One region of the Macrococcoides bohemicum genome, then DNA from elsewhere that is predicted to be linked to it. Evidence: riboswitches for the same ligand, from Rfam matches in the RefSeq annotation. Region 1 holds a riboswitch; each other region holds the start of a gene.
The links. Region 1 has a riboswitch for thiamine pyrophosphate ahead of HT586_RS06020 (ABC transporter substrate-binding protein). Riboswitches for the same ligand answer to the same signal wherever they lie in the genome.
Positions count from the first base shown of each region.

Region 1 (3,203 bases):
ATATATTATTAATGCGAATATAATGATCCAGACAATCGCAACAAAAACCTGATCTACTTGAAATGCACGTTGTGCAAGTATCATAAATTTACCTAAACCTTTGTCACTTCCAAGCCATTCAGAAATAATCGCACCCATTACTGAATACGTGCCGGCAATCTTTAAACCATTAAAGAAAAACGGCATACTGTTTGGCCATTCTAATTTTGTAAATAGTTCCATACGTGAAGCACCCATCATTTGCATATATTTCTTTAAATCTTTATCTGTCTCGTGAAATCCTTCCAGCAAACTCACTGTTATGGGAAAGAAACAGATTAAAGTAATCACGATGAGTTTCGGTAATAGTCCAAATCCAAACCATATTACAAGTAACGGTGCGATAACAATAACAGGGATATTCTGACTCATAATAAGTAACGGATAAATATAATCATTTAATACTGGTATTAAGTTAAGTATGACCGCAAATAGAACACCACAAATAATTGAACAAAATAAACCTAATAATACAAGTTGTATCGTCGGTAACAGATGTGGAAAGTATTCAGGAAAATCTACCACGAATGACTTTGCAATAGCACTTGGCGCAGGTAGTGTATAGGGATCGACTTTTAATAGCCATACAAATCCTTCCCATACAAGCAACAAGCAAATCATAAACAATGAGAATTTTAAAGCTTTAATCATCGATATTTCGCGACCAATGCATCCATCGATACTGATTCTCCATGATAGAATTTCACCTGCGAAATAATTGATTCACAGCCTAATGCACGCATACGATGGTTCATCTGTTCGATTAATGGTAACAGTTCATGCATATCACCTTCAATACTTGTCTCAAGTGGGGATACTACAAATTTAAGACCTGATTGTTCTATCACTTCTATCGCAGCATCGACATATGGTATTACATCCTGACCTTCTGGTGTTTTAGGAATAATTTGAATGCTCATTATTGTATTCGCCATTATTTACCCTCCACAAATTCATTTGTAAATGCATCTTTTGCAACAAAATCATTTTTAATAATTTTATTATCTTTTAAATACTTCGCATAATTGACCCATACTTTCTCATCCTGAATACCCCAAGATTTTGCATCATCTTGATATTTCGGTGATAAATAGCTTTGAGATTTATAGACTAAATCTTTTTGTTTCTTTAATTCCGGTGCTGATTTAATTAAAATATCTGCACTTTCTTTTTCGTGTTTAATCGCATATTCATATCCTTCTTTTACAGCTGCCATAAATGCTTTAGCTGTATTTGGATTTGATTTTAAATATTTTTCATTGGCAATAATGATCGGTGTATAATAATCTAGATTTTTATCGTAATCTGTTAAGTATTGCATGTTTACGTCAATATTTCTTGTTTCTGCTTCAATACCGGTCCATCCGTAATATACCCAAGAGAAATCAATATTTTTCTTAGAAGCTGAGAAGAAATCAGTATTCCCCATATTGACAATCTTCGTTTTGTTGACATCAGCATTTTCTTTTTTCATCAATGTTTCAATAAATGCCTTCTCAATTGGCGCACCCCAGCCACCGTATGTTTTACCTTCATAATCTTTTGGTGATTTTATATTCTTATCTTTCAAACTCATAAAACCACTTGTGTTATGTTGAATGATTGCACCGATTGATTTAATAGGTACACCTTCTGAACGTGACTGTGTAACCTGCTCCTGCGCACTAATACCAAATTGAACATCTTTCTTATTTGCAGCTATCATCTGATCAGCAGTAACATCACCAGGCGTTTTAATATCAACATCCAGACCATGTTTCTTAAAGTAGCCTTTTTCTTTTGCCACATAAATACCCGTATGGTTCGTATTTGGTGTCCAGTCTAACATCATGGTAACTTTTTCAGTTTTGTTGCTGTCCGTCTTACTTGTAGTTTTATTAGCATCTTTATTTTCTTCGTTACCACAAGCAGCTAATAATACTGCACAACTCATCCCTACTAATATACTTTTTTTCATCTTATTTTCCTCCAAATAAAAAACACAACCTACATGTAAAGTTGTGTCAAAAAGCGACACTTCCCTACGCTAGTTTTACCTAGATCAGGTGAATAAGGGTTTAGGACCAATGTCCATTCTCAGAATGACTCCCCTAGTGTTTTTAGTTATTTTATTTTCCTTTACAAGTATACCAAAGAAATACCTAGTATCAAATGTTTAAGATTTAGTTTGTACGCTACTGAACTGAAATAATTTTATGATTATTCTCCGTTAATTTTCTTGTTAGAGGTAGTTTTTTTAAAAAGATAAATAAAAGACATAGCAATCATCAGATTACTATGTCTCTTTATTTTATTTAAATTCAGCCATTAAAGCTTCAAATTTAGATGGGTCCATTTCAATTGGTTCTTTCGCCAATGATTTTGAGTAACCATTTAATTGTTCTGCATAGCTTGGCGTTTCAGTATCCTGATAAATGATTCCAGTTACTAATCCGTTATGCTCTACTACAGTGTTTAATGCTTGTATTTTGTCTTTATTGTCATAACCTTCGATATCGTTTAAAGAAACTAAGTTTTCTTTAAACCAATCGTACGTATTTACTTTATTGTAAGTCACACATGGAGAGAATACATTAACGAATGCAAATCCTTTATGGTTAATCGCCGCTTCAATAATTGCTGTTAATTCTTTAATATCACTTGAGAAACTTTGTGCTACAAATGTTGCACCTGATGTAATTGCAAGTTCTAATGGAGATACATTTTTCTCAATTGAACCATGTGGCGTTGTTTTAGTAACAAATCCATGTGCTGAACTTGGTGAAGTTTGACCTTTTGTTAAACCATAAATCTGGTTATCCATTACGACATATGTTAAGTCAATATTACGACGTATTGAGTGGATTGTATGTCCCATACCAATAGCGTATCCATCTCCATCTCCACCTGAAGCGATAACTGTAAGTTCCTGATTTGCCATTTTAACACCTTGTGCCATCGGTAATGCACGGCCATGAATTGAGTGAACACCGAATGAATTAATATAACCTGATAAACGACCAGAACATCCGATTCCTGTAATTACAGCTAATTCTTCAGGTTCTAAACCTACGTTTGCACATGCTTTTTGAATTGCTGCTTGAACTGAGAAGTCACCACATCCTGGACACCAGTTTGGTTTCACACTATTTCTAAAATCTTTAAACGTTGCCATTTAGATGCGC
Region 1 covers NZ_CP054482.1:1,173,186-1,176,388, reverse strand. Annotated here, with positions in the region: gene HT586_RS06030 (ABC transporter permease) at 1-690, opposite strand, end outside; gene HT586_RS06025 (thiamine-binding protein) at 687-974, opposite strand; gene HT586_RS06020 (ABC transporter substrate-binding protein) at 974-1,996, opposite strand; TPP riboswitch at 2,041-2,141, opposite strand; gene HT586_RS06015 (2-oxoacid:ferredoxin oxidoreductase subunit beta) at 2,330-3,193, opposite strand; gene HT586_RS06010 (2-oxoacid:acceptor oxidoreductase subunit alpha) at 3,194-3,203, opposite strand, start outside.

Region 2 (3,203 bases), 930 kb from region 1:
TAACTTTCTTAGCTAAGTATTGGCAGATACAAGCACTTGGTGCAGCATATCTAATCTTTATGTCAATAAAGAGTTTATATACTTATTTCAAAAAGAAAAATCATGTCGATGATGAAAGCGTACCTGATATTGCAGAAGAAGAAGCAATGCCTAAAGGTAGTGGCTTCTGGATGACTGTTCTGAAAGTTGAAGGTGCAGATATCGCATTCGCAATTGATTCAATGTTGGCAGCAATTGCAATCGCGGTTACATTGCCTAAAGTTGGTCCTGACTTCATGGGACTAAACGCCGGACAGTTCACCGTTATGTTTATCGGAGGTATGCTTGGCGTTGTGTTAATGCGATTTGCAGCAACATATTTCATCAAAATTCTGGAAACATATCCTGGACTTGAAGCTGCAGCATTTGCAATCGTAGGCTGGATTGGCATTAAACTTGTCGTGCTTGTATTAGCACATGATTCCATCCACGTATTACCGCATGACTTCCCGCATTCAATGATGTGGCAACTGATCTTCTGGGGTGTATTACTATCAATTTTAGTGATTGGTTTTGTTACAAGTAAACGTGGACAAAGTCATCAGCATTAATCATCACTATACATCTGAAAAATATAAGACTAGGGAATCCCCTAGTCTTTTTATTATATTTTCTATAATACAATAGTGGTAAATATACTGAACGGAGATGATTGTATGCCAGTCGGACCATCATTAAGACAACTACATGCACATAAACAAATTCACGATACAGGGTTAGGCCTTGCTGTGAATATGACAGATGAATTGATCAGAACATACCAAAACGGTACGGAAGAAGAAGTGATTCAGGAAGTGATCGCGCTTGTCGATTTCTGGGATTCACGCGTCATAAGTCACGCAGATGCTGAGGAAGAAGCAGATGGTTTCTATACAGAAGCGGAAAATAATAATCCTGAACTACATGATAAAGTTCAACAACTCACACGTGATCATGATATTATGCGCCAAGTCGTCGCTAAGATTAAAACACAGATGGAAAGCGAAGGATTCTCCACTCAAATTATCGATTATTTTAGAAGTTTGATTATCGTTAATGAAATTCATTCACGTGACGAAGAAGCGTTTTTACTAAAAGATTAATCTCTGACAAACAAGCAAGAGCGGAACTAAATTGTTCCACTCTTGCTTGTTTTATATAATAAACGCTTATAACAATGTATTTACATGCTCACCTAAGAATGTGATATATATTTTGTCATCTTCAATTCTGATGTAGCCCGCTTCAATATAATCATTTAATACTTCATCTAAATTATCTGATGATAATTTAGTTTTACTATGTGCACATATATTGCGCAGTTGATAGCGTGTAATTGCATCTCCTTCATGAAATTTAATCGTATGGACAATATATTTAAATAATTTTACTTCTTCAACTGCTTGCGCGTACTCTTCTTCGAGTTCTTCTTCTTCTGCAATTTCTCTTAAAATTTCTTCAGAAGACATACGTTCCTGTTGTATTGCTGGTTCAAGCAGCACTTCTACAGAATCCGTATGATTTTGTTCAATCTCTACTTTGTCATACACCGTCTCATGTGGTATGAGTTCTGTACGTTCATCAATTAATAAAGATAACTTTTCTTCTTCATTCATCCTTTTACACCCCATTTTATCGTTAATTTATTTTATCATGAATTTGAATTGATTGAAATTCACTCTAACTAGTGGTAGGCTTACTACAGAATTAAATATTTGCTAGGGGTGCCCACAACGGGCTGAGAGGAAATTATTTCCGACTCTTTGAACCTGACTTGGTTAGAACCAACGTAGGGAAGCGTGATTGAATTTTAGTGATTTATTTATACTAATTCCAACACCCACTAGCTTTTTTTAGTTAGTGGGTGTTTTTTTCGAGGTGAAAAGTGTGTTTATCATGATTACATCCCCAAAACCTTCAATCACCGTTCTCAATCAAATCATCCAGGTTCATGATGAAATAGATGGCGTTATTTTAAGGTTTGATGCAGCAGAGAAAGATATTATTCATTTCATAAACCAGCTGATAACAAGAATTCCTAAAGATAAAATTATCGTGCATAACAATCCTAATATTTTATTTGCATGTCATTTAACGAGAATTCACTTTAAAGAAAGTAATTCTGAAATAGATGCCTTTAGAAATAATCATCCGGAAATACAGGTCAGTCAAAGCGTTCATTCTTTGGCATCAGCCAAACACGCTGAATCGCTCGATCTATCATTTGTTTTATTTGGTCATGTCTTCCCTACACCGTCCAAACCTGATTTACCACCCAGAGCAGCAGCTCAAATTGATGCAGTCACTCATATTGATATCTCTGTAGTAGCATTAGGCGGCATCAGCATCAACACAATAAGACAGTTAAACACTAATTTTTCAGGCTTTGCCGGTATCAGGTTATTTACAAACAAGCAAGATTTTCTTGCAGTAAAAAAGGAGTGGTTACTACGTACGACATCGTTGTAATAGGTGGAGGAATTATCGGAGAAAATATTGTGTACGCACTTAAAAGCCATACAGATAATATTGCAATCATAGATGATGTACATGGTTATAAAGCAACACACGCTGCTGGAGGTATGCTCGGGGCACAAAATGAATTTACAGAAGATAGTCCTTTATACAGACTATCTGTGCTTGGTCAGCAAATGATACCTGATCATATTCAGCAACTGGAAAACTTGACTGGATTATCTATTGACCTACAACAACACGGATTGCTTAAAATCGCTTCACCTGGAGATGAAGAGAATCTAAAGACTCAATACGATTTTCTAAATTCAAAGCATAAACAATTTGAGTGGATAGCTTCAAAAGCGTTATCTTCTTATGCGAACGGTTCAATCAATAATACGTTTGAGCAGACAATGTGGATTCCTACAGATGGTCAAGTCAATGCCGGTAAATATTTAACTGTTATAAAGTACGCAAATCAAGATATTCCTCATATTTCAGATCACGTCAAATCCATTAATTACGTAGATGATAAATATCACTTATCAATAAGTGATAAAACCATCATCTCAGACAAAGTCGTTATTGCAGCTGGATGTAAAAGTGAAGATTTACTTAACATGCTTGATATAGATTTCCCGATGCAAGGCGTGAAAGGAGAAGTCCTGACGTTACATCATCCCGATCTTTATTTAAAAGAAACACTATTCCAGACAAACGGACATTAT
Region 2 covers NZ_CP054482.1:245,277-248,479, reverse strand. Annotated here, with positions in the region: gene HT586_RS01290 (TerC family protein) at 1-590, shown strand, start outside; gene HT586_RS01285 (hypothetical protein) at 696-1,121, shown strand; gene HT586_RS01280 (protein-tyrosine phosphatase family protein) at 1,188-1,634, opposite strand; TPP riboswitch at 1,729-1,831, shown strand; gene HT586_RS01275 (thiamine phosphate synthase) at 1,915-2,487, shown strand; gene HT586_RS01270 (NAD(P)/FAD-dependent oxidoreductase) at 2,517-3,203, shown strand, end outside.
Region 2: another riboswitch for thiamine pyrophosphate. It lies ahead of HT586_RS01275 (thiamine phosphate synthase); the one in region 1 lies ahead of HT586_RS06020 (ABC transporter substrate-binding protein).

Region 3 (3,203 bases), 130 kb from region 1:
TTAGAGATCTATATATTTATTTATATTTCTAAATGTTCTCTCAATGTGAAAGTATGATAATCCTCTCTGAACAAACCTCTTGATTGTAATTCTGGTATGATGAGTTTAACAAAATCATCCAAACTATTAGGTAAAGTTGGTGGCATGAGATTAAATCCGTCTGCTACACCTTCTTTCAACCATTTTTCCAATTCATCTACTATCATTTCCGGCGTACTGATTAAAGTCAAATGTCCACCACCTGCTGCTAAATATCCTAAAAGTTCTCTTACCGTTGGATCTTTATCTTTGATAATTTCAAGTACTGTTTCATATCTTCCTTTCGGTCCAGTAAACGATGCTAAAGGTGGTAAGTCAGGTACTTTCGCATCTAAATCCCATCCTGAAGTGTCCTGATGAATAAAAAATTCCAGTATTTTTAATGAACTTGCAATATCCAGCATATTATCTAAGACTTGTTTCTTTGCATAAGCTTCTTCTTCAGTTTCAGCAACGTAGGTAACTAAACCTGGTAGAACTTTAATTTTATTCTTTCTTCCTTCTTTTTCTTCTGCCTGTTTCAATCGTTCGCGATATCTTTTAGCCATCGAGATATTCCAGCTTACGGAAAACACAGCATCAGCTTGTTCTGCTGCTAATTTTAATCCTTCATCTGAAGCACCTGCCTGCATTGCAATAGGTTTTCCATACTTAGAATTTGGTGTTGATAATGGCCCTCGTACCTGGAAATACTTACCCATATGATTGATTGGTTGTATATTTTAATGTTTTATCATTTGATGATTTTCTTTATTATAAATAAAATCTTTTTCATCCCATGATTCAAATAATTTATCTATTATTGTTACAAATTCTCTAGCTTTTTCATATCTTTGTGCATGAGCAGGTAAATACTCCATACTATGATTTTTTGCTTCTTCATCTGTCATGGAAGTAACCAGATTCCACCCCATACGACCTTTCGATATATGCTGTAAAGATTGAATTTGTCTGGCTACATGATATGGATTCATAAATGTTCCTGATATCGTACATACTAAACCAACATTGTTAGTTACTTGTGATATTGCTGAAAGTTTTACGATTGGATCTAGCCACATCGCTGGCATTACATTTTCATGTGTTGCATTAAATGCTTGATTATCAGCAAACGATGTATTTGAGAATCATGTGCTTTCCATGCCGCCAAATGATGTCCTACACCATAAATCAATATGCGGATATGCATATTTGACATTTAAAACTCCCCCTAGTTCATCGTTAACCCACCATCAACAGTGATATTTTGACCTGTAATTCCTTTCGCTCTATCAGATGCTAAGTAGACAACCATATTTGCAACATCTTGTGGTGTTGTAACTTTTCTAAGTGGTGTAGAATTAGCGATTAATTCAAATACTTCATCTGTCGTTACACTAGAAGCATCAGTTGTTTTCAGTAAACCACCGGAAATCATATTTGCACGAATGCCATATTGTCCTAATTCACTTGCGATATTGCGCATCATCCCTAGTAAACCTGCTTTAGCAGTCGTATACTCATGATAAGGTACAACCGGATTTTGGAATAAATTTGTGCCAATACTGATAATCGTTCCATCTCTTTGCTCAATAAAACCATCGATTACACTTTGACTTATGTTGAATGCAGCTTTCATCGTTCCATCAATTTGTTGTTGATAATCTTCCCACGATAAATCTTTAAATGCCTTTTGTGCTACTGGATCAAACTTAAATCCAACAAGTGCATTATTTACAACTACGTCAATTTTGCCAAACTTCTCTATCCCTGCTTTCACCATTGCATCTACTTCTGCACGTTTTGTAACGTCAGCTTTAAAAGCTAACGCTTTATCTTCTCCAAATGATGCTACTAATGAAATTGCAGCATCTTCACTTTGAAAATAATTAATAATCACATTATAACCTTCAGCATTGAGACCTTTCACGATTGCTTCTCCTAAACCTCTAGCTCCGCCAGTAACCATTACAGTTTTCATCAAATATTCTCCTCTATGATTTTATTCATAAAAAATACACCTTTCCTGATAGAAAGGTGCATGAAAAAGACATAATAAATAGACCAGTTCATTAGCACACTTCCCTACGCTAGTTTGAACTAGATCAGGTTCAAAGGGTCTGAGGACTACCTCATCTCAATTTATCGTTAAATGCCCCTAGTGTATTTCTTAAGTTGACTTCAATATACAAATAATTGTATGTTTTGTCAATACATGATGATAACATGACTGATTTTGAGTTATTAAGTATAATGTTGATGATTTTTGCCATCATTATACCACTCATTATTAGACTAATAGATAATCAAAAAAATAACCACTAAATGGCTTGGCTAAGCTGAGTGGTTATTCGAAATTGTAACCATAAAAAGCTAGTCACCGTATAAACGGATCTACAAGGGAGTGTGTGTATCACTCCTCTTTTCATTTACATTTTACAATGGATTTCATGTAAATGCAAAAATAACAATTAGAGAACGTTTGTTCTAATTATTTTATTTACTCTTTATAATAGTATTTGTAGATAAGTTTATAGTGGTGGCTAGCCCTAGGAGGTGATGCCTTTGATTTTGTTTATTAGGTGTTTCTCCTGGAAAGGAAAGCATGACTGATTTTGAGTTATTGAGTATAATGTTGATGATGTTTGCAATCATTATACCGCTCATTATTAGACTAAATGACAAAGACAAAAAATAACCACTCATAAGCTTGACAGAGCTGAGTGGTTATTGAGTAAAAAAATAACATTGGCTAGTCACCGTATAAACGGATCTACAGGAGGAGTGTTACCGCGCTCCTCTTTTCATTTACATTTTACAATGGATAGCTTATAAATACAAATATATTATAATACTCTTGAGTACTGCAATACTTCATTATCTACTGACATACCCATTTTTTCATATAACCCTTGTACTTTCACGTTATCTACACCAGTTTATAAACATACATATCTTGCATTATTTTCTTTTACGTATTCTAATGATTTTTCAATTAATTTCTTATTTGCTCCACTTGAACGATTATTTGATTGCACAAATAAAATCATTATTATTTTATCAAAATTATGGAAGTGAGTTGCATTTTTATACCTTAATAATAGTAAACAGATAATACGTTATATATGCATAAAGTAATACTAAATCTTAAAAGGATATTATATTTGGTTCTGTTGCAAAGTAAA
Region 3 covers NZ_CP054482.1:1,039,348-1,042,550, reverse strand. Annotated here, with positions in the region: partial or broken gene HT586_RS05385 (NtaA/DmoA family FMN-dependent monooxygenase) at 21-1,237, opposite strand; gene HT586_RS05380 (3-oxoacyl-ACP reductase) at 1,250-2,002, opposite strand; TPP riboswitch at 2,084-2,188, opposite strand.
Region 3: another riboswitch for thiamine pyrophosphate. It lies ahead of HT586_RS05380 (3-oxoacyl-ACP reductase); the one in region 1 lies ahead of HT586_RS06020 (ABC transporter substrate-binding protein).

Region 4 (3,203 bases), 970 kb from region 1:
AAACTGTTCGTACATTATCACCCCTCCTCACTTCAGAAAGTATGCCACCCTGAATGCGTAACACGGTAGAAGGGTATCGCTTTATGATTTCATCATCATGCGTCACCATAATAATCGTCTGTCCGGATTGCACACGTGCTTTAAATAACTCAATAAGTTCGAACGTATTATGACTATCGAGACCAAATGTCGGTTCATCTAGTAACACAATATCAGCTTTTGTACTTAATGCCGTCGCAACACTCAATCTCCTCTTTTGTCCCATAGAAAGTTCAAAAGGATGACGATCTTTTAGATGGTACAGATTTAATTGCTTTAATAAATGCGTTGTTTTTTCTCCTGCCTGAGCTTTATCTAAAAATTGAAAATTAAAGAATATTTCATCATATACACTACCCTGGATAAATTGCAGCTCAGGATTTTGGTAAACAAGATACATGTTACGTGCTGCATCTTTCACCTTACGCAATGGTTTTCCATTATATTGTATTAAACCATCATAAGGAATAAGTTGCATCAAAGATTCTAATAATGTTGTTTTTCCTGTTCCATTCTTTCCGGTAATCGCAATCCATTCATGACTATTCACGACAAGTCCATCAATTTGATATAACTTTTTTTCTTTTCGCTTTACAGTAACATCTTCAAGCTTGAGCTCAAACTTGTGAGATGGATAATCATAATGCAATGATTTCGGTGCAAATTGATACGCATTTGGATGCCATACACCATACTTGTTTAATAAGTCTTCATGGTTATTAAGAATAAATTGCGGGGTTCCTTGCGTAACCAATTTACCATTCGCATCCATCAATAAAATCCGATCAACATATTGCCAGATATGTTCAACCTTATGTTCTACGATAAGTACTGTCTTATCCTGCCATAAATCAATCATCAATTCCCATAAATGCTTTGTCGCATCGCTATCGAGCATCGCTGTAGGTTCATCTAGAAACCACGTATCAGCATTCTGCAACAATGACCCTGCAATTGCTAGTTTCTGTTTCATACCACCACTGAGTTGATTGATTTGTTGTGAAGGTCCAACATCCAGACCAACTTTAATCAAAACATCATTAATCAAGTGATTCATTTGCGATTTATCAACGTTTTGATTTTCCAGTATAAAAGCTAGTTCTTCATATACTTTAGGCATACAAAATTGACTATCTGGATCCTGAAATATAACACTAGCATTCATATCACGTTCTAATACATCATATTTCATCGGCAAATCGATCAACTCAGGGACGATACCACTTAGTACGTTCAGTAATGTGCTCTTCCCAGAACCTGAAGGTCCTAGCAATAATACTTTTTCTTTATCTGCTATCGTAATATCGATACCGTCAAATATCTTTTCTTTTTCACCGGGGTATTTCAATCTTAAATTTCTAACAGATAACATCATCTATAAACTATCGTAATCTGATTGAGTTGACGTTCTAAACAGCTTCGTTACACCTGTCTGATCTAATGCTTTTACAATTAAATACGATAATACCCCGGTTACCAGTGCTCCACTAATCAAACGCATAATTATATAAAGCAGTACGTTCCATCCCGCTACTTCAGACATATATCCATAGAAATACTCAATCGGCAGACTTATAATTGCAGCAGCAACACCCGCTAATATACACACCATCATGCTGCGTGATTGATATTTAAATAACATGAATACAAACTCACAAGCCAACCCTTGTAAAAATGCAAATACAAACGTCGGAATGTCGAATTTCCCCATTACGATTGTCTCTCCTGCACCCGCTGCAAACTCTGCCAGTAATGCAATTCCTGCTTTTGGAACAATTAAATACGCCACAACTGCAGCCATAAACCAAACACCATATATTAACTGTTCAAAATGTAGCCCTAATGGTTTCATTGCCTCATAAGGTAACCAGACAAAATTGTATGCCACCGCAAATAATACTGCTACTAACACTGTCACTAATATATCTGACAACTTCAAACCCTGACTATTTCTGTTCATTTTCATTCCTCCATAAAAAATACGCACCCTTCTATAGAGAAGACTGCGTAAGGAAAAATAGACACATTAATACTGTGACTATACACTTCCCTACGCTAGTATCATCTAGATCAGGTTCAAAGGGTCTAAGGCTACAGCCTTATCTCAGTTTTTTTATAAAACACCCCTAGTGCGCTTATTTAATTTGTTATTTTTACAGTACTCGCGAAACTAAATTTTGTCAACACGAAATTTTATTTCATCAATATATTACTATTCAAATATTGATTGCATAAACATTCATTTAAGCTCATAATGTGATTAACAAATTGACTAAAGGAGCTCGCTTTATGAATAAAATTGTAATACGCAAAGTTACAGAAAACGATCTCAATACTCTAATCAATATAAGCAAAAAAACATTCGATGATACTTTCAGACCGGATAATAAGGATGAAGTTATCGATCATTACTTAAAGACATCTTTCACTAAAGAAAAGATGATGACGCAGCTTAATGATCCACATTCAGAATTTTATTTTGCTTTAATTGAGGATCAAGTTGCTGGTTACTTAAAAATTAATACCAATGAAGCTCAAACAGAAAATATAACGGATAGTTCACTCGAAATTGAGCGAATTTATGTCGACAAAACTTTTCAAAAACAAGGTATTGGTAAACATTTATATGAAAAGGCAGTATCACGTGCACAAGATCAGAACATCAAAAAAATATGGCTTGGTGTTTGGGAATATAACCATAATGCATTAGATTTTTATAAAAAAATTGGCTTTAAACATATCGATTCTCATGTCTTTCAAATGGGCGACGAAGCACAGACCGACTATATAATGATGCTTGATTTAGTATAATGTTCACCTTTTCACAAATTGACTATATACACGTTACTCAGTAACAGATATAATAATATTGTATTTATAACATTCATGTTTATTCATAAAATCTTGTTCAACAGGAGGCTCTACAATGGCTATTGAAATTCCAGCTAAAACTATCGAAGATACTTATGCTTCGAAAGGCAACATTGAAAATGTATTAAACCAAGTAGCAATGAAAGAGGTAATGGCAGATAAGACACCTGGGCGCTATATGTTAAAAGCGATTATGTCAGGTTTTTTACTAGCTATTATGGCAGTGCTTCAACTTGCAGCAAAGACACAATTTGCTGCAACTGAAAATGCAGGGCTTATCAATTTAGTAGGTG
Region 4 covers NZ_CP054482.1:206,604-209,806, reverse strand. Annotated here, with positions in the region: gene HT586_RS01095 (ABC transporter ATP-binding protein) at 1-1,411, opposite strand, end outside; gene HT586_RS01100 (energy-coupling factor transporter transmembrane component T family protein) at 1-15, opposite strand, end outside; gene HT586_RS01090 (ECF transporter S component) at 1,415-1,999, opposite strand; TPP riboswitch at 2,070-2,177, opposite strand; gene HT586_RS01085 (GNAT family N-acetyltransferase) at 2,329-2,850, shown strand; gene HT586_RS01080 (formate/nitrite transporter family protein) at 2,966-3,203, shown strand, end outside.
Region 4: another riboswitch for thiamine pyrophosphate. It lies ahead of HT586_RS01090 (ECF transporter S component); the one in region 1 lies ahead of HT586_RS06020 (ABC transporter substrate-binding protein).